2 regions of the Ectopseudomonas mendocina genome follow, and region 1 is predicted to be linked to the other one. Evidence: predicted binding sites of a transcription regulator. Region 1 holds the regulator's gene; the other holds the start of a gene.
What was found. The regulator FliA, encoded in region 1, starts transcription of late flagellar genes. The targets are predictions, from matches to a motif close to CTAAAGTTTNNNNNNNNNNNGCCGNTAA.
Positions count from the first base shown of each region.

Region 2: the regulator FliA is predicted to act here: its motif matches at 4,083-4,110, upstream of C7A17_RS03190 (flagellar protein MotY).

Region 1 covers NZ_CP027657.1:4,462,895-4,473,754, reverse strand. Annotated here, with positions in the region: gene C7A17_RS20665 (flagellar motor protein) at 1-134, opposite strand, end outside; gene C7A17_RS20660 (protein-glutamate methylesterase/protein-glutamine glutaminase) at 160-1,293, opposite strand; gene C7A17_RS20655 (chemotaxis protein CheA) at 1,336-3,540, opposite strand; gene C7A17_RS20650 (protein phosphatase CheZ) at 3,553-4,341, opposite strand; gene C7A17_RS20645 (chemotaxis response regulator CheY) at 4,361-4,735, opposite strand; gene fliA (RNA polymerase sigma factor FliA) at 4,844-5,590, opposite strand; gene fleN (flagellar synthesis regulator FleN) at 5,587-6,417, opposite strand; gene flhF (flagellar biosynthesis protein FlhF) at 6,507-7,817, opposite strand; gene flhA (flagellar biosynthesis protein FlhA) at 7,829-9,952, opposite strand; gene flhB (flagellar biosynthesis protein FlhB) at 10,215-10,860, opposite strand, start outside.
Region 2 covers NZ_CP027657.1:668,269-679,128, reverse strand. Annotated here, with positions in the region: gene C7A17_RS03220 (branched-chain amino acid ABC transporter substrate-binding protein) at 1-521, opposite strand, end outside; gene C7A17_RS03215 (DUF2288 domain-containing protein) at 820-1,137, shown strand; gene C7A17_RS03210 (DUF5064 family protein) at 1,227-1,595, shown strand; gene C7A17_RS03205 (bacterioferritin-associated ferredoxin) at 1,707-1,925, opposite strand; gene rnt (ribonuclease T) at 2,107-2,781, opposite strand; gene pyrC (dihydroorotase) at 2,778-3,824, opposite strand; gene C7A17_RS03190 (flagellar protein MotY) at 4,143-5,090, shown strand; gene C7A17_RS03185 (argininosuccinate synthase) at 5,208-6,425, shown strand; gene gloA (lactoylglutathione lyase) at 6,520-6,912, shown strand; gene nadE (ammonia-dependent NAD(+) synthetase) at 6,955-7,782, opposite strand; gene pncB (nicotinate phosphoribosyltransferase) at 7,794-8,993, opposite strand; gene C7A17_RS03165 (nicotinamidase) at 8,990-9,634, opposite strand; gene C7A17_RS03160 (NUDIX domain-containing protein) at 9,775-10,467, shown strand; gene C7A17_RS03155 (penicillin acylase family protein) at 10,734-10,860, opposite strand, start outside.

The DNA.
Region 1 (10,860 bases):
CCCAAGGTGCCGCCGATAACGATCAGGGCCGCCGGGCCATTGAGCAGAGCCCCGGCGTTGCCACCTTCCAGATAGTTGCCACCCAGTATCGCGACGAACGCCAGGATGACGCCGATTAGGCTCAATACATCCATGCAGACACGCTCGACTCAGCCTTCATCATTGGCAGGCCTCGGTCAGATGCCGACCGATGTCATCCAGGCTGTAGATCGCATCGGCGAGGCTGGCCTTGACCACGGCCATCGGCATGCCATAGATCACGCAACTGGCTTCATCCTGCGCCCAGACCTGGCTGCCACCCTGCTTGAGCAGACGCGCACCTTCACGGCCATCGGCACCCATGCCGGTCAGTACCACGGCCAGTACCTTGTCGCCATAGGACTTGGCCGCCGAACCGAAGGTGATATCCACGCAAGGCTTGTAGTTGAGGCGCTCGTCGCCCGGCAGAATCTTCACCACGCCACGGGCATCGACCATCATCTGCTTGCCGCCAGGAGCCAGCAGCGCCAGGCCAGGGCGTAGTACATCGCCATCCTCGGCTTCCTTGACCTGGATGCGGCAGAGCTTGTCCAGGCGCTCGGCAAAGGCCTTGGTGAAAGCTGCCGGCATATGCTGGATCAACACCAGCGGTGCCGGGAAATTGGCCGGCAATTGCGTCAGTACACGTTGCAGTGCCACCGGGCCGCCGGTGGAGGTACCAATGGCCACCAGTTTGTAAGACTTGCGCTTGGGCGCAGCCGAACTCGGCGCGGCACTGGAAGTGCTTGGAGTCGGTGCAGTACGCGGCGTGACGGCGGGCGTGGCCGGACGTACTGGAGCAACAGCAGGACGACTAGTCGGCGCCGCTGCCGGACTGGCCGCAGTCGGCGCTACTGCGGCCGAGCTGAAACGGCGATTGCTGCGCGCGATGGTATGCACCTTCTCGCACAGCATCTGCTTGACCTTCTCGGGATTGCGCGAGATGTCCTCGAAATTCTTCGGCAGGAAGTCCACTGCCCCGGCATCCAGCGCATCGAGGGTGACACGAGCGCCTTCATGAGTCAGCGAGGAAAACATCAATACTGGCGTCGGGCAGCGCTGCATGATGTTTCGTACCGCAGTGATGCCGTCCATCATCGGCATCTCGTAATCCATGGTAATCACGTCGGGCTTGAGCGCCAACGCCTGATCGATGGCTTCCCGCCCATTGGTGGCTGTGCCCACGACCTGAATACTGGGGTCAGCAGACAGAATTTCCGAAACGCGCCGGCGGAAAAAACCGGAGTCGTCCACCACCAGAACCTTAACTGCCATACACACTCCTAGCCAGCGCAGGCCTCGCCTGCGCCGCAACCATCAGAAACGCCGAGCATAGCGCTTGAGCATGCTCGGTACGTCGAGAATCAACGCGATGCGTCCATCACCAGTGATCGTGGCGCCGGACATCCCGGGCGTGCCCTGAAGCATCTTGCCCAGTGGCTTGATTACCACTTCTTCCTGACCGACCAATTGATCGACGACAAAGCCGATGCGTTGGCTGCCGACGGTAAGGATCACCACATGCCCCTCGCGCTGTCCTTCGTGGAAAGCCTGCGGCACCAGCCAGCGCTTGAGATAGAACAGTGGCAGCGCCTTGTCACGCACGATCACCACTTCCTGGCCATCGACCACGTTGGTACGCGACAGGTCGAGGTGGAAGATTTCGTTGACGTTGACCAGCGGGAAAGCAAAGGCCTGATTCTCCAGCATCACCATCAGCGTCGGCATGATCGCCAGGGTCAATGGCACCTTGATGATGATTTTCGAGCCCTGGCCCTTCTGCGAGAACACGTTGACCGTGCCGTTGAGCTGAGAAATCTTGGTTTTCACCACATCCATGCCAACGCCACGGCCGGACACATCGGAAATCTCGGTCTTGGTCGAGAAGCCCGGAGCGAAGATCAGGTTGTAGCACTCGAATTCGTTCAGACGGTCGGCCGCGTCCTTGTCCAGCAGGCCTTTTTCGACGGCCTTGGCGCGCAGCACGTCGGCATCCATGCCTTTGCCATCGTCGGTGATCGACAGCAGGATGTGATCGCCCTCCTGCTCGGCGGACAGCACCACACGGCCCGCGCGAGCCTTGCCAGCCTTCTCGCGCTCTTCCGGGGTTTCCACACCGTGGTCGACGGCATTACGTACCAAGTGCACCAGTGGGTCGGCGAGCGCCTCGACCAGGTTCTTGTCGAGATCGGTTTCTTCACCCACCAGCTCGAGGTTGATTTCCTTCTTCAGGCTGCGCGCCAAATCGCGCACGAGGCGAGGGAAGCGACCGAAGACCTTCTTGATCGGCTGCATACGGGTCTTCATCACCGACGTCTGCAGATCCGCAGTCACCACGTCGAGGTTCGACACGGCCTTGGACATGGCCTCGTCGCCGCTGTTGAGCCCCAGGCGTACCAGGCGGTTACGCACCAGCACCAACTCGCCGACCATATTCATGATCTCGTCGAGGCGCGCGGTATCGACGCGCACGGTGGTCTCCGCCTCGCTCGCAGGCGCTGCCGCTTTGTCCACGGCCGGTGCTGGAGCAGCCGGGGTACGCGCAGCGGCAGGCTCGGCCTTGGCGGCGGGCTTGGGCGGAGCGACCTTGGCTGCAGCAGGCTTGGCTACCGCAGCAGGTGCCGGCGCCGGCTCGCTCGGAGGAACGAATTTGCCTTTGCCATGCAGCTGATCGAGCAGGGATTCGAACTCGTCATCGGTAATATCGTCACTGACCGGCGCAGCAGCTTCGGCAGTCGCGGCGACTGGAGCGGCCACTTCAGGTGCAGCGGAAAACTGGCCCTTGCCGTGCAACTGATCGAGCAGAGCCTCGAATTCGTCGTCGGTAATATCGTCCCCAGTCGGAGCTGCGGCCGGTACAGCCGCGACGGCAACGTCAGCCGAAGCCTCGACCGTGCCGGTGAACTGCCCCTTGCCATGCAACTGATCGAGCAGAGACTCGAACTCGTCGTCGGTAATTTCATCACCAGCCGCGACGTTTTCGCTTGCCGGCGCATCGCCCAGGGCATCGAGCAGTTGCTCGAACTCACTGTCGGTGATATCGCCAGGAGCGGCAGCCACAGCAACCGGCTCGGGCGCTGCTACAGGCTCAGGCTCACGTGCAGGAGCTGGAGCAGGAGCCGAATCGGCACCCGCCGGCTCAGCCAGGCGCGCCAATGCAGCCAGCAGCTCAGGAGAGGCAGGTGTCGGCTCGCGGCGCTCACGCACCTCGCCGAACATGCCATTGACAGCATCAAGAGCCTCGAGCACCACATCCATCAATTCCGAATCGACGCGACGCTCACCCTTGCGCAGGATGTCGAAGACGTTTTCGGCGATATGGCAGCACTCCACCAACTCATTGAGCTGGAGGAAGCCCGCTCCGCCCTTGACGGTATGGAAACCGCGAAAGATGGCGTTGAGCAGGTTCATGTCGTCCGGTCGGCTTTCCAGCTCGACTAATTGTTCGGACAACTGTTCGAGAATCTCGCCGGCCTCTACCAGGAAATCCTGGAGGATCTCTTCATCGGCGCCGAAGCTCATATTGTGTGCTCCTTAGAACCCTAGGCTGGACAGCAGGTCGTCGACATCGTCCTGGCTGGAGGCAACGTCATCACGCTTATCGGCATGAATCTGCGGACCTTCACCCCGCGATGGCTCTTTTAATTTTTCCTGTTCGGCGCGCAGCACTTCGTGATCGTGCTGAATACCGGCAAAACGGTCGACCTGACTGGCCATCAACATCAGCTTGAGCAGGTTGCTTTCCACCTCGGTCACCAGTTGGGTGACACGTTTGATCACTTGGCCAGTCAGATCCTGGTAGTCCTGCGCCAGCAAAATGTCGTTGAGATGGCTGGAGAGCTTGTTGCCATCACGCTCGCTGCGAGCGAGGAACAGTTCGATACGCTTGGCCAACTCACGAAAGCCATCGGCGCCCATTTCACGACGCATGAAACGGCCCCACTCAACGCTCAGACTCTGCGCCTCATCGCTCAGGTCATTGACCAGCGGCGCGCTCTGCTCCACCAGATCCATGGTGCGGTTGGCAGCCTTCTCGGTCATGGTGACCACATAATTCAGGCGTTCGGTGGCATCGGCGATCTGCGACAGCTCCTGGGCATGCGGCATACGCGGATCAAGCTGGAAATTGACAATGGCATTGTGCAGCTCACGGGTCAGCTTGCCGACCTCGTGATACAGGCCACGATCACGAACCTTGTTGAGCTCATTAATCAGTTGTACCGCGGCGCCGAAGTTGCCTTGTTCGAGGCTATCGACCAGATCGCGGGCGTTGCTTTTCAGGGTCGACTCAAGGTCACCCAGCGTGGAGTCATCGTGTTCCATAGCACCCTCGCGGCCGACATCAGCCGTTGACCCGCTCGAAGATCTTCTCGATCTTTTCCTTCAGCACCTGGGCAGTGAAGGGTTTGACCACATAGCCGTTCACACCGGCTTGGGCCGCCTCGATGATCTGATCGCGCTTGGCTTCGGCCGTCACCATCAACACCGGCAGGTGCTTCAGACGTTCGTCGGCGCGCACGGCACGTAGCAGGTCGATGCCGGTCATACCGGGCATGTTCCAGTCGGTCACCAGAAAGTCGAAGCTGCCGCTTTGCAGCATCGGCAGCGCCGAGGTGCCATCGTCGGCTTCTGCGGTGTTGGTGAAACCCAAATCCCGCAAGAGGTTCTTGATGATCCGTCGCATCGTCGAGAAATCGTCAACGATGAGGATTTTCATGTTCTTGTCCAAGTCGACCTCCGTACAGTCCCAAACGTATTGCGCTCGCAACCACGTCCTTTAATCATGAAACCGTTAACAGGCCGTTTAAGCCTGCGAATACGCTGTTCAGCCAGCGCGCCATTCACTTAGCCGCGAACGCAGACGCGCTGCGCACTGGCTATGCAACTGGCTGACGCGTGACTCGCTAACCCCCAGCACTTCGCCGATTTCTTTCAAGTTCAGTTCTTCGTCGTAATACAGCGCCAGCACGAGACGTTCACGCTCCGGCAAACCAGCGATGGCATCGGCCAAAGCCGCCTGGAAGCGTTCGTCTTCGAGGTCCCGCGAAGGTTCGAGGTGGGTGTGCCCGGCGTCTTCGTGCAACCCGCCATGCTCGCCGTCCTGCAACAGGTCGTCGAAGCTGAACAGGCGGCTGCCCAAAGTGTCGCCAAGAATGCCGTAGTAATCCTCCAGACTCAATTGGAGTTCGGCCGCAACTTCGTGATCTTTAGCGTCACGCCCCGTTCTGGCTTCAACAACACGAATCGCATCGCTGACCATACGGCTGTTGCGGTGTACCGAACGCGGCGCCCAATCCCCCTTGCGCACCTCATCGAGCATGGCACCACGAATACGGATACCGGCGAAGGTTTCGAAGCTGGCACCCTTGCTGGAGTCGTATTTGCGCGAGGCTTCGAGCAGGCCGATCATGCCGGCCTGGATCAGGTCATCGACCTGCACGCTGGCCGGCAGACGGGCCAATAAGTGATAGGCAATCCGCTTGACCAGCGGCGCATAGCGTTCGATCAGCTGATGCTGGGAATCCTGCGCCTGAGCCTTGTTGTACATACGAAGTCCAGAGGCTGCTGTCATACGGCCGAGTCTGCAGTCGGTTGATGCACCAGACGCTCGACGAAAAATTCCAGATGGCCACGGGGATTGGCCGGCAACGGCCAGGTGTCGACCTTCTGAGCTATCGCCTTGAACGCCAGGGCGCACTTGGATCGTGGGAAGGCTTCATAGACGGCACGCTGCTTCTGCACGGCTTTACGCACACACTCATCGTAGGGCACGGCACCGACATACTGCAGGGCGACATCGAGGAAACGATCCGTCACCTTGGTCAGCTTAGCAAAGAGATTGCGCCCTTCCTGCGGGCTGTGGGCCATGTTGGCCAACACGCGGAAGCGGCTGATACCGTGGTCACGATTGAGCAATTTGATCAGCGCGTAGGCGTCGGTGATCGAGGTCGGCTCATCGCACACCACTACGAGAATTTCCTGCGCCGCGCGAACGAAGCTGACCACCGCATCGCCAATACCGGCCGCAGTATCGATCACCAGTACGTCCAGGTTTTCGCTGATATCGCTGAATGCCTGGATCAGGCCGGCGTGCTGCATCGGCGTAAGACTGACCATGCTCTGCGTACCGGACGCCGCCGGCACGATACGGATGCCGCCCGGCCCCTGCAGCAGCACGTCACGCAGATCGCATTCACCTGCGATCACATCGGCCAGGGTGCGCTTGGGCGTCAGGCCCAACAGAACGTCGACGTTGGCCAGGCCAAGGTCAGCGTCCATCAGCATCACCCGACGGCCGAGATCGGCCAGGGCCATGGACAGATTGACCGACACGTTGGTCTTGCCGACGCCACCCTTGCCGCCAGTCACCGCAATCACCTGTACGGGATGCATACCCATGTTATTTCTACACCTTGTCTAACTTCGACTTGGCCATTTGGCCGTTCACTCCCGCCAACCACGCGGGAGGATGCACTGTTCTCGTCGCTTCAGCCGGCACGTGCCGGACTGTGGTATAGCCCGGCGAACATCTGCGCCATGGCATCTTCGCTCGGCTCCTCGGCGGCCTGCAAACCTACCGCGCGACTGACCAGTTGATGACTGCGCGGCACCTGCAGATCGTCCGGAATACGCGGCCCGTCCGTGACATAGGCTACCGGCAGATGCTGGCCTATAGCCAGACCTAAAACCTCGCCCAGGCTCGCCGCCTCGTCCAGTTTCGTCAGTATGCAGCCTGCCAGTCCACAACGCTTGTAACTATGGTAGGCCGCCTTGAGCACTTGGCTCTGACTTGTTGCAGCCAGAACCAGATAATTTTTCGCATTGATACGCGCCGAAGCCAGGCTTTCCAGTTGCAGACGCAGTGCGGGATCGTTACCCGGCAGGCCCGCAGTATCGACGAGCACCACACGCTTTTTCGCCAGCGGAGTCAGCGCCTGCAGCAACGACTGACCAGGATCGACCTGAGTCACCGATACCCCCAGGATACGCCCCAGGGTCTTGAGTTGCTCCTGCGCGCCAATACGGTAACTGTCCATGCTCACCAGAGCGACCTGCTGCGCGCCGTACTTAAGCACGTAACGCGCGGCCAGCTTGGCTAGGGTGGTGGTCTTGCCCATGCCAGCCGGGCCGACCAAGGCAATCACCCCGCCCTCCTCCAGCGGTTCTACCTTCGGCGTTCTGATCGCGTGGGCCAGGTGCGCCAGCAGCATGCGCCAGGCCTGACGCGGCTCGGCCACGCCTGCCACCTTGCTCAGCAGCGCCTGCGACAGCTCGGCAGACAGGCCCATGCGCTGCAGGCGACGCCACAGATTGGCTTGTTGCGGACGACGATTTTGCAGTTGGCCCCAGGCAATGGAGCCCAGTTGCACTTCGATCAGCTCACGCAGGCCGTGCAGCTCGAAACGCATGGCATCCAGCGCTCGGGGGTCGACAGCCGGCGTAGCAGGCACTGCGGCCTCGACCGGGCGCTGCGGCTTGACCGGAGTGGCCGGCAGCTCGGGGGCCAGCAGAGATTCGTTGGCGAACAGCTGACGATCCTTGCCGGCGTCCTGCTCGGCACGGGTGGCGAGCTCGGCCTGGGCACTGGCGATGCGCGCCTGGGTCTTGCGCAGCTCGGCCTCCAGCGCCGGGTTCGGGCGCACCGGAGCCGGCGTCACCTGATAGTCCAGCGCGGCAGTCAGCTCGACACCACCGGCCACGCGGCGGTTGCCGATGATCGCAGCATCGGCACCCAGCTCGTCACGCACCAGTTTCATGGCGGTTCGCATATCGGCGGCGAAGAAGCGTTTGACCTGCATGACCCTTTACCTCAGTTCTGGCCCACAGTGGCGACTATGGTGACCTGCTTGTTGTCCGGAATTTCCTGGTAGGCCAACACGTGCATGCTGGATACCGCCAACCGCGCGAAGCGCGACAGCATCGCCCGGATCGGGCCGGCCACCAGCAGAATCACCGGCTTGCCGAGCATTTCCTGGCGCTGCGCCGCTTCCACCAGGGAACGCTGCAGCTTCTCGGCCATGCCCGGTTCCAGGAGGATGCCATCCTCACTGCCCTGACCGGCCTTCTGCAGACTATTGAGCAATATCTGTTCCAACCTCGGTTCGAGGGTGATCACAGGCAGCTCCGGCTCTAGTCCCACAATGCTTTGCACGATTGCGCGGGCCAACGACACACGTACGGCAGCGACCATAGCGGCGGGATCTTGACTCTTCGGCGCCACGTTGGCGATGGCTTCGGCGATGGTGCGGATATCGCGCACCGGCACCTGCTCCTGCAACAGCGCTTGCAACACCTTGAGCAGGGTCGACAGCGACACCAGCCCCGGCACCAGCTCCTCGGCCAGCTTCGGCGAACTCTTGGCCAGCAATTGCATGAGCTGCTGCACTTCCTCATGCCCGAGCAGCTCGTGAGCGTGCTTGTGCAGGATCTGGTTGAGATGAGTGGCAACCACGGTACTGGCATCGACCACGGTATAACCGAGCGACTGCGCCTGATCACGCTGAGTGGGGTCGATCCATACGGCTTCCAGGCCGAACGCCGGATCCTTGGCGGCGATGCCATTGAGGGGACCAAACACCTGCCCGGGGTTGATCGCCAATTCACGATCCGGGTAGACCTCGGCTTCGGCCACGCTGACACCCATCAGCGTCAAACGGTAGGCGTTGGGCGCCAGGTCGAGGTTATCGCGGATGTGCACCGAAGGCATGAGAAAGCCCATCTCCTGCGACAGCTTCTTGCGTACGCCCTTGATCCGCGCCAGCAATTGCCCGCCCTGATTGCGATCGACCAGCGGGATCAGGCGATAGCCAACTTCCAGGCCGACCATGTCCACAGGCATGACGTCGTCCCAACCCAGCTCTTTGACCTCCTGCGCCTTCTGCGCCGGAATCAGCTCCTGTTGACGCTGCACCTCCTGCTGCTCGGCCTCCTGAGCCCTGCGCTTCTTGTTGGCGATCCAGTAAGCGCCACCGGCAGCGATCAGGCCCAGGCCAATGAAGGAGACATGCGGCATACCCGGCACCAGGCCCATGACGATCAGGATGATCGCCGCCACAGCCAGCGCACGCGGCGAAGCGAACATCTGCCGGTTGACCTGCTGACCCATGTCTTCGGAACTGGATACGCGGGTGACCATGATGGCTGCGGCGGTGGACAGCAGCAGCGAGGGAATCTGCGCCACCAGGCCGTCACCGATCACCAGCAGTGCGTAGATCTTGCTCGCGTCGGCAAAGCTCAGGCCATGCTGCAGCATGCCGATGGCCATACCGCCGATCAGGGTGACGAACATGATCAGCAGGCCGGCGATGGCATCGCCGCGAACGAATTTGCTGGCACCGTCCATCGAACCGTAGAAGTCCGCTTCCTGAGCGACTTCGGAGCGACGCTTCTTGGCTTCGGCCTGGTCGATCAGACCGGCGTTCAGATCCGCGTCGATGGCCATCTGCTTACCGGGCATGGCATCGAGGGTGAAACGCGCGCTGACTTCGGAAATCCGCCCGGCACCCTTGGTGACCACCACGAAGTTGATGATCACCAGGATGGCGAAGACCACCACGCCGACCACGTAGTTACCGCCAATCACCACCTCGCCGAAGGCCTGGATCACCTTGCCCGCGGCGTGCGGGCCTTCCTGACCGTGCAGCAGTACGACACGCGTGGAGGCGACGTTGAGCGCCAGGCGCAGCAAGGTGGCGACCAGCAGGATGGTGGGGAATACGGCAAAGTCCAACGGGCGCAGCGCATAGACCGCGACCAACAGTACGACGATGGACAAGGCGATGTTGAACGTGAACAGGGTGTCGAGCAGCAGCGGCGGCACCGGCAGCGTGACCATGCCCAGCAGCGCCAGCAACAGCAGCGGGATACCCAGACTGCCCTGGCGCAGGCCGGCCAGGTTGCCACGAGCGTCCCCGATGATTTGCGAGCGGTTGATGTTGAATGCCACGTGACTACCCCAGCCAATTCAATCTTTTGACGCAGAGCTGCGCCTTACAGGGGTAATGGCAAGAAGCGTTCCAGAAACGCCGGCGCAAACGAAAACAGCGCCACGCTGATTATGAGCTCCGCAGGGCGTACCGGGCGGCGATCCGTCCGCGAAGCAGTACGCCGCTGGATTTGTGCCGCGCCCAAACACGGCGGACTGTTCGCTGGCGCTCCTGAGTCAGCCCTACGAGCGGCCAGCGGCCCGATCCGCCCTACGAATCGCGACGCAAATCCGGCGGAATCGGCAGATCGGGCAGTGGCGCTGGCCGCTTGCCCTTGCCGGCGCGGTACTGGCGCAACTGGTAGACGTAGGCCAGCACTTGCGCCACGGCGAGATACAGACCGGCAGGAATCTCCTGTTCGAGTTCCGTGGAGTAGTACACCGCCCGAGCCAGAGCCGGCGACTCCAGCACCATGACCTGGTGCTCCTGAGCGATCTCGCGAATCTTCAGCGCCAGGAAATCGCCACCCTTGGCCAACAGCACCGGCGCGCCGCCATTGTCCGGGTCATACTTGAGCGCCACGGCAAAGTGGGTCGGGTTGGTGATGACCACATCAGCCTGGGGCACGGCCTGCATCATGCGGCGCTCGGCCATCTCACGTTGCAGCTGACGAATACGCCCTTTGACCTCCGGTTTGCCCTCGGTGTCCTTGTACTCGTCACGCACTTCCTGCTTGGTCATCTTGAGCTTGTTCTTGTGGCTCCACAGCTGGAACGGCACGTCCACCGCCGCGATCAGGATCAGCCCGCACGACAGCCACAGCGCGCTCCAGCCCACCACCTGCAAGCTATGCAGGATGGCGGGCTCCACCGGCTCATTGGCGATGGAGAGCAGATCGTCCTGATCCATCGATAGC
Region 2 (10,860 bases), 2.0 Mb from region 1:
TTGTCGTGGATGACAGCGACGTTTTTCGGCTTGACGTGGTCAGCGATGAAGTTGCCGGCGGTCGGGCCTTGCAGGCTGTCCAGGCCGATGGTGCGGAATACCAGTTCGTAGCCGCGAGCGGTGATGTCCGGGCTGGTGGAAGCCGCAGTGATCATCAGGATGCCTTCGTCTTCGTAGATGTCCGAAGCCGGTTGAGTGGAGCTGGAGCACAGGTGACCGACCACGAACTTTACGCCATCGTTGACGATCTTGTTGGCTACCGCCACGGCTTGCTTCGGATCGCAGGCGTCATCGTAGACCACGCCTTCGAGTTGGGCGCCGTTGACGCCGCCGGCCTTGTTGATCTGCTCGATTGCCATTTTGGCGCCGATGAATTGCATCTCGCCGTACTGGGCGACGGCACCGGTCACCGGACCGGCCAGGCCGATCTTGATGTTGTCGGCCGCCATCGAATAGCTGGCCGCCCCCGCCAGTGCCATTGCAGCGAACAGCTTGGAAATCTGCTTAGTAGCCTTATTCATGAGTGCTCCACTCGTCGTTGTGTCTTCATTGTTGTAGTTCTTGCTGCCTAAGCTGCAGAACCGGGTTCAACACCCCGGTCACGCCTCAGGCAACTGTACCGGAACAGTGTAGAGCGCGGATTTGCGCCTTGAAAAGCCGGCATTGGGAGGCTGAACGCGGGGTTGTCGCTAAATTGCAAGGAATGTATAGAAATACGGCGTGCCCCGTTGCGGCTACAGAGCGTCCCGCGGCTTGTCAGGGGAAGAGCCGGCGCTATCATGCGCGCCTGCACTTACCGCCATCGATACGGGGCACACCATGACGGATGAATCTAGCACCCTCTATGCCAAGCTGCTTGGCGAAACCGCACCTATTCGCTGGCAGGAGCTGCAACCCTTCTTTGCTCGTGGTGCGCTGCTTTGGGTGGCAGGGCATGCGGATCTGATCGCCGTGGCGCAGGCCCTGGCGAGCGATGACCAGGCCAGGGTCGCGCAATGGATGAACCAGGGGGTATTGAGCAAGTTCGAAGATACCCGCGCCGAAGACCTTTTAGCCCGTGATCCGCAACTCTGGGCGGTGGTGGTGGCCCCTTGGGTGCTGGTACAGGAAAGGGCAGGGGATTCGACGCTGCACTGAGGTGGTGCGCGGCAGGGGCGTGAATCACGGTCTAGACTGTCTGGGCGCTCCTGCCGGGAGCTCATGCATCACGTCAAAGGAGTTGAATCATGTTCGAACCTGGACACCTGCATCGCAGCAACCTACCCGGAGAGAATGGCCAACCCGGATACAGCATCGACTTTTACTATGAGGTTCGTCAGGATCCGCAGGAGGGCGCCATGTTACATGGGCGCCTGGTCGGCGAGATCGATGGCCAGCACTTCGAGGAGGTATTCGAGATGCACCGCGATACCGCCTTCAATTTCGCCAGTGTGATTTCTCGTTTGGTGGCCAAGCATGGCCTGCATCCCAATGCCAGCCCGATCATGCGGGCGCATCAGGAATACGACGCCATTTTCGAGGATATTCGCGCCAAGCTGCACGCCAAGCCCGGTGAGGCGGTCAATCTGGAGCATCTGAAGAGCGATGGTCTCTAGCCTGGCAGGTCTTCTTGGCAGGCGAAGGCCTCTGGGAGATCAGCTGAACGGCGGGCATAAAAAACCGGATCATGGGATCCGGTTTTTTTATGTCGAGGTCTAGGTCTCGATTCAGGCGGCGACGAACCCGGCAGGGTAGGCCAGTGCTGCTTGGCTACTCTGAACTTCGGCGATGGTTTCACGTACCACTTGTTTGGCCAGGCAGGCGCATTTGCCACATTGGCTGGCGATGCCGAGCGTACCACGGACTTCGCGGTAGCTGCAGCAGCCCTCGTAGACCGCGTCGCGGATCTGAGTATCGGTAACACCTTCACAGAGGCAGACGTACATAAGCAAGGCTCGTCTTGGTTGTTCTGTTCGATGCGAAGGATACTAATGTTAATGAGAATGCTTGTCAAAGATCTGTTGGGAACACTCGCATTGGCTGACGAACGGTTCCTGAGCGGATTGCCGTAGCCATGAAAAAACCGGCGCAAGGCCGGTTTTTCATGCTTCGGGTCAGGCGTAAGGCCTACTGGTCGAACTCGTCCCAGCCACCCATTTCTTTCCAGCGATTGACGATGCCGCAGAACAGTTCGGCAGTTTTCTCGGTGTCGTAGCGGGCCGAGTGCGCTTCCTTGCCGTCGAACTCGATGCCGGCGGTCTGGCAGGCCTTGGCCAGCACGGTCTGGCCGTAAGCGAGGCCCGCTAGGGTCGCGGTGTCGAAGCTGGAGAAGGGGTGGAACGGATTGCGCTTGATGCCGCAGCGCGCCACCGCCGCATTGAGGAAGCCCAGGTCGAAGCTGCTGTTATGGCCGACCAGGATGGCGCGCTTGCAACCCGCCGATTTGATCGACTTGCGCAGGCCCTTGAAGATTTCGCCCAGGGCATGCTCTTCGCTTACCGCCATGCGCAGCGGGTGATCGAGCTTGATGCCGGTGAATTCCAGCGCGGCTTGTTCGATGTTGGCGCCTTCGAACGGTTCGATGCGGAAGAAGTGGGTGTGATCCGGATAGAGGAAGCCGCCTTCATCCATGGCGATGGTGGTCGCGGCGATTTCCAGCAGCGCATCGGTGGCGCTGTTGAAGCCGCCGGTCTCCACATCCACCACGACTGGCAGGTAGCCACGGAAGCGCGCGGCCATTGGTGTGCGTGGGCCGGACGGCAGGCTGGCTTCCAGTTCGTCTTCGTAGTTGTCTTCGCTCACGCCTGGCCCTCCAGCAGCTTCCAGCGTAGGGTTTCACCGGCGCGCAGCGGCACCACACTGTTCTCGCCCAGGGGCAGGGTGGCCGGTACGACCCACTCTTCGCGCACCAGGGTGATGCTGTCGGTGTTGCGTGGCAGGCCGTAGAAGTCCGGGCCGTGGTGGCTGGCGAAGGCTTCCAGCTTGTCCAGCGCATTGCGCTGTTCGAAGGCTTCGGCATACAGCTCGATGGCGGCATAAGCGGTGTAGCAGCCGGCGCAGCCGCAGGCGGCTTCCTTGGCATGCTGGGCGTGCGGTGCCGAGTCGGTGCCGAGGAAGAAGCGGCTGTCACCGCTTGCGGCTGCGTCGAGCAGGGCTTCCTGGTGCACGTTGCGCTTGAGGATCGGCAGGCAATAGAAGTGCGGACGAATACCGCCGACCAGCATGTGGTTGCGGTTGTACAGCAGGTGATGGGCGGTGATGGTGGCGCCGAGGTTGTTCGGGCGGCTCTGCACGAACTGCACGGCATCGCGGGTGGTGATGTGTTCGAAGACCACCTTCAGCGTCGGGAAGCGCTCGACCACGCGCACCAGATGCTCGTCGATGAAGGTCTTTTCGCGGTCGAACACGTCGATTTCAGTGCGCGTGACTTCGCCGTGAATCAGCAGCAGCATGCCCACTTCGGCCATGGCCTCGAGGGCTGGGAAGATCTTGTCGATGCTGGTGACGCCGGAGTCCGAGTTGGTGGTGGCGCCAGCCGGGTAGAGCTTGGCCGCATGCACGAAACCACTGGCCTTGGCGTTACGCACGTCTTCGGCGGTGGTCTTGTCGGTGAGGTAGAGCACCATCAGTGGCTCGAAGCGACTGCCGGCCGGGCGGGCGGCGAGAATGCGCTGGCGATAGGCGTCAGCCTCTTCGGCGTTACGTACCGGCGGTACCAGGTTGGGCATGATGATCGCGCGAGCGAAGGTGCGGGCGGCATCGCCGACGGTGTGCGGCAGCACCGCGCCGTCGCGCAGGTGAATGTGCCAATCGTCGGGGCGCAGTAGGGTCAGTCGGTCGGACATGGGGAGTTCCAGGCGGGCAAATCAGGCTGCGAATGCTACCGGAAACCGGCGGAAAATGCGCTGCAGGCTGCGAGATTCGAGCACCCAGGCCGGCGTGCGCCAGCGCGGCGATTCGCTTCTGCCTCGTCTGACTGCGGGGTGGTGTCGCGAAGACCATCCTGCGAACTACAGGGCCGCGCAGGTGTGGTGGCACGGTCGAGTAACACCATGGGCAGCCAGTGACACACAACAAATCCTGCTGATGTACCGACGCTCGCCCTACAGTTTTTCCGGAAGCCACCGATACCTAGAAAGAACAGCGTTTTCGTGGAGCCCGTCGTGCGCCAGCCTCATCTCCTCCTTCCCAGCCTGCTGGCCGGCCTGGCCCTGTGTCTGCCGGCACACGCCATCAGCTTCCAGACGCGTCTGGAGAGCGTGGAGTGGAAGGTCGAGGGGGACAAGTTCGAGTGCCGGCTCACTCAGCCGATCAGCAACTTCGGCAGCGGCGAGTTCGTGCGCCGAGCTGGCGAGCAGGTCACCTTCCGTCTCAAGGCGCGCGAGCGCTGGATGGGGGCCGGTTCTGCCACGTTGCTGGCAGCTGCAGCGCCCTGGCAGCCGGGGCGTGGCGATATCAACCTGGGTGTGGTCAGCGTCGGCAATGGCGAGGTGCCGTTCAACAGTTCGCAGGAGCAGGGCGCGCGTTTGCTCACCGGCCTGCTCGAAGGCCGCAGTCCGCTGGTGCGCCACCGCACGCTGAACGGCGGCGACAACCTGGAAGTGCGCCTGCTACCGGTGAAGTTTCACAAGGCCTATGACGATTACCAGGCCTGTACCGCCAACCTGCTGCCAGTCAATTTCGACCAGATTCGTCAGGCGCAGATCGGCTTTCCAGGTGGCGGCATCGATCTCGATCCGATGGCCAAGGCCAAGCTCGATATCATTATCGACTTCGTCAAGGCTGACCCGACCATCAACAGCTTCCAGATCGACGGGCATGCCGACAACAGCGGCAATCGCCTGACCAACCGCGATTTGTCGCGCCGCCGGGCATTGGCCGTGCAGGAGTATCTGGTGGCCGGTGGTGTGCCGGTCGAGCAGATCACCATGCGCTTCCATGGTGAGCGTTACCCGCTGGCGCCGAACAACAGCGAAGCCAATCGAGCCAAGAACCGCCGGGCCACCTTGCGCCTGGAACGTGTGCCAGCCCCCGAGGCTCCGCCACAGAGCGCCCCGCAGGCGGCACCACCGAGTACACCGGTCGACCCGGCTGGAAGTACCCCCTCCTGAGACAGAAAACGCCATTCTTGTCGTCGCTTCGTCGTCACTAGCTGTCGCGCCCCTGTAAATTGGCCCGCAGGGTCAGTAGAATCACCGGTTTTACCGTACAACCCGTGGAGTGATGGCATGGCGGACGTCAAAAAGGTAGTTCTGGCCTATTCCGGTGGCCTGGACACCTCGGTGATCCTCAAGTGGCTGCAAGATACCTATAACTGTGAGGTGGTGACCTTCACCGCTGACCTCGGTCAGGGCGAGGAGGTCGAGCCGGCCCGCGCCAAGGCTCAGGCCATGGGCGTCAAGGAAATCTACATCGACGACCTGCGCGAAGAATTCGTGCGTGATTTCGTCTACCCGATGTTCCGCGCCAACACCGTCTATGAAGGCGAGTACCTGCTGGGTACCTCCATCGCCCGTCCGCTGATCGCCAAGCGCCTGATCGAAATCGCCAATGAGACTGGCGCCGACGCCATTTCCCACGGCGCCACCGGCAAGGGTAACGACCAGGTGCGTTTCGAGCTGGGTGCCTATGCACTGAAGCCGGGCGTGAAGGTCATCGCTCCGTGGCGCGAGTGGGATCTGTTGTCGCGCGAGAAGCTGATGGACTACGCCGAGAAGCACGCCATCCCGATCGAGCGTCACGGCAAGAAGAAGTCGCCGTACTCCATGGATGCCAACCTGCTGCACATCTCCTATGAAGGCGGCGTGCTGGAAGACACCTGGACCGAGCACGAAGAAGACATGTGGCGTTGGACTAAGTCGCCGGAAGCGGCGCCTGATACTCCGACCTACATCGAGCTGACCTACCGTGCTGGTGACATCGTCGCCATTGACGGCAAGGAATTGAGCCCAGCCACCGTGCTGGCCGAGCTGAACCGCATCGGCGGCGAGAACGGCATCGGCCGTCTGGACATCGTCGAGAACCGTTTCGTCGGCATGAAGTCCCGCGGCTGCTACGAAACCCCCGGCGGTACCATCATGCTCAAGGCTCACCGAGCCATCGAGTCGATCACCCTGGATCGCGAAGTGGCTCACCTGAAAGACGAGCTGATGCCGAAATACGCCAGCCTGATCTACAACGGTTTCTGGTGGAGCCCGGAGCGTCTGATGCTGCAGCAGATGATCGACGCCTCCCAGGCCAACGTGAACGGTGTGGTACGCCTGAAACTGTACAAGGGCAACGTTATCGTCACCGGCCGCAAGTCCGACGACTCGCTGTTCGACGCCAACATCGCGACCTTCGAGGAAGATGGCGGCGCCTACAACCAGCAGGACGCGGCGGGCTTCATCAAGCTCAATGCCCTGCGCATGCGCATCGCTGCCGGCAAGGGCCGCAAGCTGGTCTGATAGACTGCCTGCTGCATGTCAACGAACCCCGGCCATGTGCCGGGGTTCGTCGTTCATGGCCCATGAAAATACCGAGCCGGTGAGGAGAATCTTCATGAGACTGCTGCATACCATGCTGCGCGTCGGCGATCTGGACAGATCCATCGCCTTCTACACCGAAGTGCTGGGCATGACCCTGCTGCGGCGCAAGGACTATCCGGATGGTCAGTTCACCCTCGCGTTCGTCGGCTACGGCGACGAAGCGCACAACAGCGTGATCGAACTGACCCATAACTGGGGCGTGCAGAGCTATGAGCTGGGCACTGGCTATGGGCACATTGCGCTGGAGGTGGAGGATGTTCACAAAGCATGTGCCGATATCCGCAGCCGGGGCGGCAAGATCACCCGCGAGCCTGGGCCGATGAAGCACGGCACGCGGGTGCTGGCCTTCGTCGAAGACCCGGACGGCTACAAGATCGAACTGTTGTCGCCGTCGCGCCCGGCTTGACGACCGACGCCATGCACACCTGAGTGCGCATGGCTATCCGCTTCAAGGAACCAGCGGCAGTTCGCGTTTGTGGCGAGTGGCGTCATAGGTGCGCACGATGGTGGCGTAGGCCTCGTCACTGACCTTCTCGCCATGTAGGAAGGCATCGATTTCGGCGTAGGTCACGCCATGCGCTTCCTCGTCCGGCTTGCCGGGGCGCAATTCTTCCAGGTCGGCGGTCGGCGTCTTCTGCACCAGATGCTGTGGCGCGCCGAGGTGTTTGGCGATGGCGCGAACCTGGTTCTTTACCAGGCCGGAGAGCGGGGCGAGGTCGCAGGCGCCGTCACCGAACTTGGTGAAGAAGCCCATCACCGCTTCGGCAGCATGGTCGGTGCCGATCACCAGGCCGTTATTGGCGTTGGCGATGGCGAACTGCGCGACCATGCGGATGCGTGCCTTGATGTTGCCGACCACGAAGTCACGGCGCGCATCGCTGAGCTTTTGCAGGTGCGTGACCTGTTCGCCCAGACCATTGACGCTGCCGGCGATGTTGACGGTGTCGTTCTCGTCGGCGCGAATGAATTTCAGCGAATCCTGCGCGTCGTGTTCATCGTGCTGCGCGTTGTGCGGCAGGCGCACGGCGATGAAGCGGTAGCCCTGGTCGCCGGTTTCGGCGCGCAGCTCCTCGACCGACAACTGAGCCAGGCGCCCAGCGGTGGTGGAGTCCACGCCACCGCTGATACCCAGCACCAGCACTTTCAGGCCGGATTGCTTGAGGGTGTTCTTGATGAAGGTCTTACGTCGTTCGATTTCCGCCACCAGGGCAGCTTCATCGGCGAAAGGCGGCACCACGTCGAGGGCGGCGGCGATTTCGGCTTGGCGGTTGCTCATGTCTGGAGTCCTCACTGGGTGACGCGAAAGACGTGTTTCAGGTAGCTGACGAAGTTCTCGTCGCGGCACTGGGTCTTGCCCGGCGTGTCGGAGATCTTCGCTACGGGTTGGCCGTTGCAGGCGATCATCTTGATCACGATGTTCATCGGTTCGACGCCAGGGATGTCGCAGGTCAGGTTGGTGCCAATGCCGAAGCTTACGTGGATTCGCCCGGAAAGTGCACGATAGAGCTGTAGCGACTTCTGCAGATCGAGGCCGTCGGAGAACACCAGGGTCTTGCTCATGGGGTCGATGCCCAGCTTCTCGTAGTGGGCGATGGCTTTTTCTGCCCAGACCAGCGGGTCGCCCGAATCGTGGCGCAGGCCATCGAACAGCTTGGCGAAGTACAGATCGAAATCACCCAGGAAGGCATCCATGGTGATGCAGTCGGTGAGGGCGATCCCCAGTTGGCCACGGTACTCGCGTACCCAGCAGTCCAGCGCGGCGATCTGGCTGTCGATCAGCCTCGGGCCGAGTTGCTGATGGGCCATCAGCCATTCGTGGGCCATGGTGCCGATCGGCTTGAGTTCGAATTCACGGGCCAGGTGCACATTGCTGGTGCCGACGAAGCGCCCTGGGAAGTCGCGCTTGAGGATGCGTACGGCCTGCTCCTGAACCCGATAGGAAAAGCGCCGGCGGGTGCCGAAATCCGCCAATTGGAAACCGGCCAGCTCGTCGTCAGTGGCTTCGGCGCGTAGCCAGTCGAGCTTCTCGTACAGGCGCTCGGCAGCCTGCTCCAGCAGCACTTCGCGATAGCGGTAACGGTTGCGCACCTCGCTGATGATGGCCAGCAGCGGGACTTCGAAGAGGATCACGTGCAACCAGGGGCCACGTAGGCGGATATTCAGCTGGCCGTCTTCGATGCTGGTGTGCACATAGCGCATGTTGAAGCGGAACAGGCTGAGGAAACGGATGAAGTCCGGCTTGATGAACGGAATTCGCTCGAGGAAGGCGAGTTGGTCGACGGTCAGGCTCAACTCGCTCAGGCGCTCGATCTGGTAGCGAATTTCGGCCAGGTAAGGCGTCAGATCCTCGGCGTTGCGGCAGCGGAACTCCCATTCGACTTCGGCGTTGGGGTAGTTGTGCAGCACCGCCTGCATCATGGTCAGCTTGTAGAAATCGGTATCGAGCAGGTTCTGCACGATGCGGTCGGCGAAGATGCTGTTGCTCATCCTTGGGTCTCCTTGGCCAGGGCCATATCCAGCTGTTCCAGGCTGGCGGTCAGGGTAATGCCGCGGTCTTGCATCTCGCGACAGGCTGCCTGGGCGGTGTCGTCGGCGATGGCGCGGCAGGCTGGCAGGTGAACGATCACCTCGAAGCCGGCGCGGCGCAGTTGCAGGGCAGTGGTCTTGACGCAGTAGTCCAGTGCCAGGCCGCCCACCAGTATCAGGTCGACGCCATTTTGCCGGAGAAATTCGATCACGCCCGTGCTGCGCTTCTCGGCCAGGTCGTGATAGCAGGCGCCGTAAGGGTGCAGATCCGGTTCCACGCCTTTCCACACGAAGTAGTCGTAATCCAGCGGTGCGGGCAGGTCGTCGAGCAATTCGAAACCCGTTGTACCGGGTACGCAGTGGCTGACCCAGGTCAGGTCGGCGTTGGCCATGGGCAGGAACTGCAGCATGTCGGCGTGATTGTCGACTACCCAGGCGGCCTTCGGGCTGTGGGCATCCTTGCTGCCGATGCGCAGTTGAGTACGGCTGGCCAGTTGGTTGAGCGCGGGAACGATGCTGTCGCCATCGGGTACCGGAAGCTCGTTCGGGCAAAGCGGAGTGAAGCCTTTCTGGGCATCGACATCGAAACTGGCAATCTTCATGGCGTGGCTCCTTTCTCGTTTGGAGTGACTACATATTTCATTAGATGAAATATGTAGTCAAGCGATACCTCACGAACAGAGATGAAAAAACCTGGGTTATTGTTCAAGATGAAATATGTCATGGAGGCCGGGAGGCACAGATGAGTGCTGCAGAAGTTTTGGCGGGGGTCGATATCGTCGCGTTGCGCCTGAGTGAGGAGGGCGCGCTGCAGGTGCTGCTGGTACGTCGTGGGCGCGAACCCTTCGCGGGTCAATGGGCGTTGCCCGGAGTGCTGGTCAATGGTCGTTGCGCTGACGTCAGCCTGGATGCTGCAGCAGCACGAGCGCTGGCCGACAAGGCGAAACTGCAGCCGCAGTATCTGGAGCAGGTGGCGACGGTGGGCAATGGTGTCCGGGATCCGCGTGGTTGGTCGCTCAGTACCTGTTATCTGGCACTGCTGGCGCCGGACGCGATACCGCCTGATGACAACCTGCGTTTCGTCGACCTGCAGGGGCTGATGACAGGTCAGCAGGCGCTGCCTTTCGATCATGCGCAGTTGGTTCGCCTGGCTTTCGAGCGCTTGCAGGGCAAGTCGGTGTATAGCTCGCTGCCGCTTTATCTATTGGCGTCGCGTTTCACCGTTACCGAGGCTTTGTGCGCGTTCCAGGCCTGTCTGGGCCAACCGGTACAGCACACCACGCTGCGCGGGCGACTGGAACGCATGAAGGCGCAAGGCTGGATCAGCGAGACTGGCGAGAAGAACTACCCGAAGATGGGGCGGCCGCAGAACCTGCTGGAGCATCGGCCAGTGGCAGCAGGCGCCTTTATCTTCGACCGCAGCTTGTTGGCCTGATGGCTGCGCGGCTATGAAGGGGAGCGAGGCGAGAAATCGCAGGCAAAAAAATAGGCGCCAGAGGCGCCAGGGGAGCATTTCAATCGATGCATAGGTTCTGAACCTGTATCGGTTGGAAAGTTCACTGCGCAATGCGCAAATGCCATCTTTTCTTCAGGCAAAAGAAAAGGCGCCAGAGGCGCCTTAAAACGATGATCTATGGAGTAAGTCGATTATTCAGAGTCCGGCGCTGAGCGAAAGGTTCAGCGCCGCCCGACGAACGGTCGTCACTTGCCCGGCATCAACAGCAGGCGCTGGTTGCCATAGACCTTGTCCAGATTCTGCGACTTGAATGGGAAGCTCATGTAGCCGCCTTTCAGCCAGGACTCGATGCCGTCGGCATAGTGCGGGCTG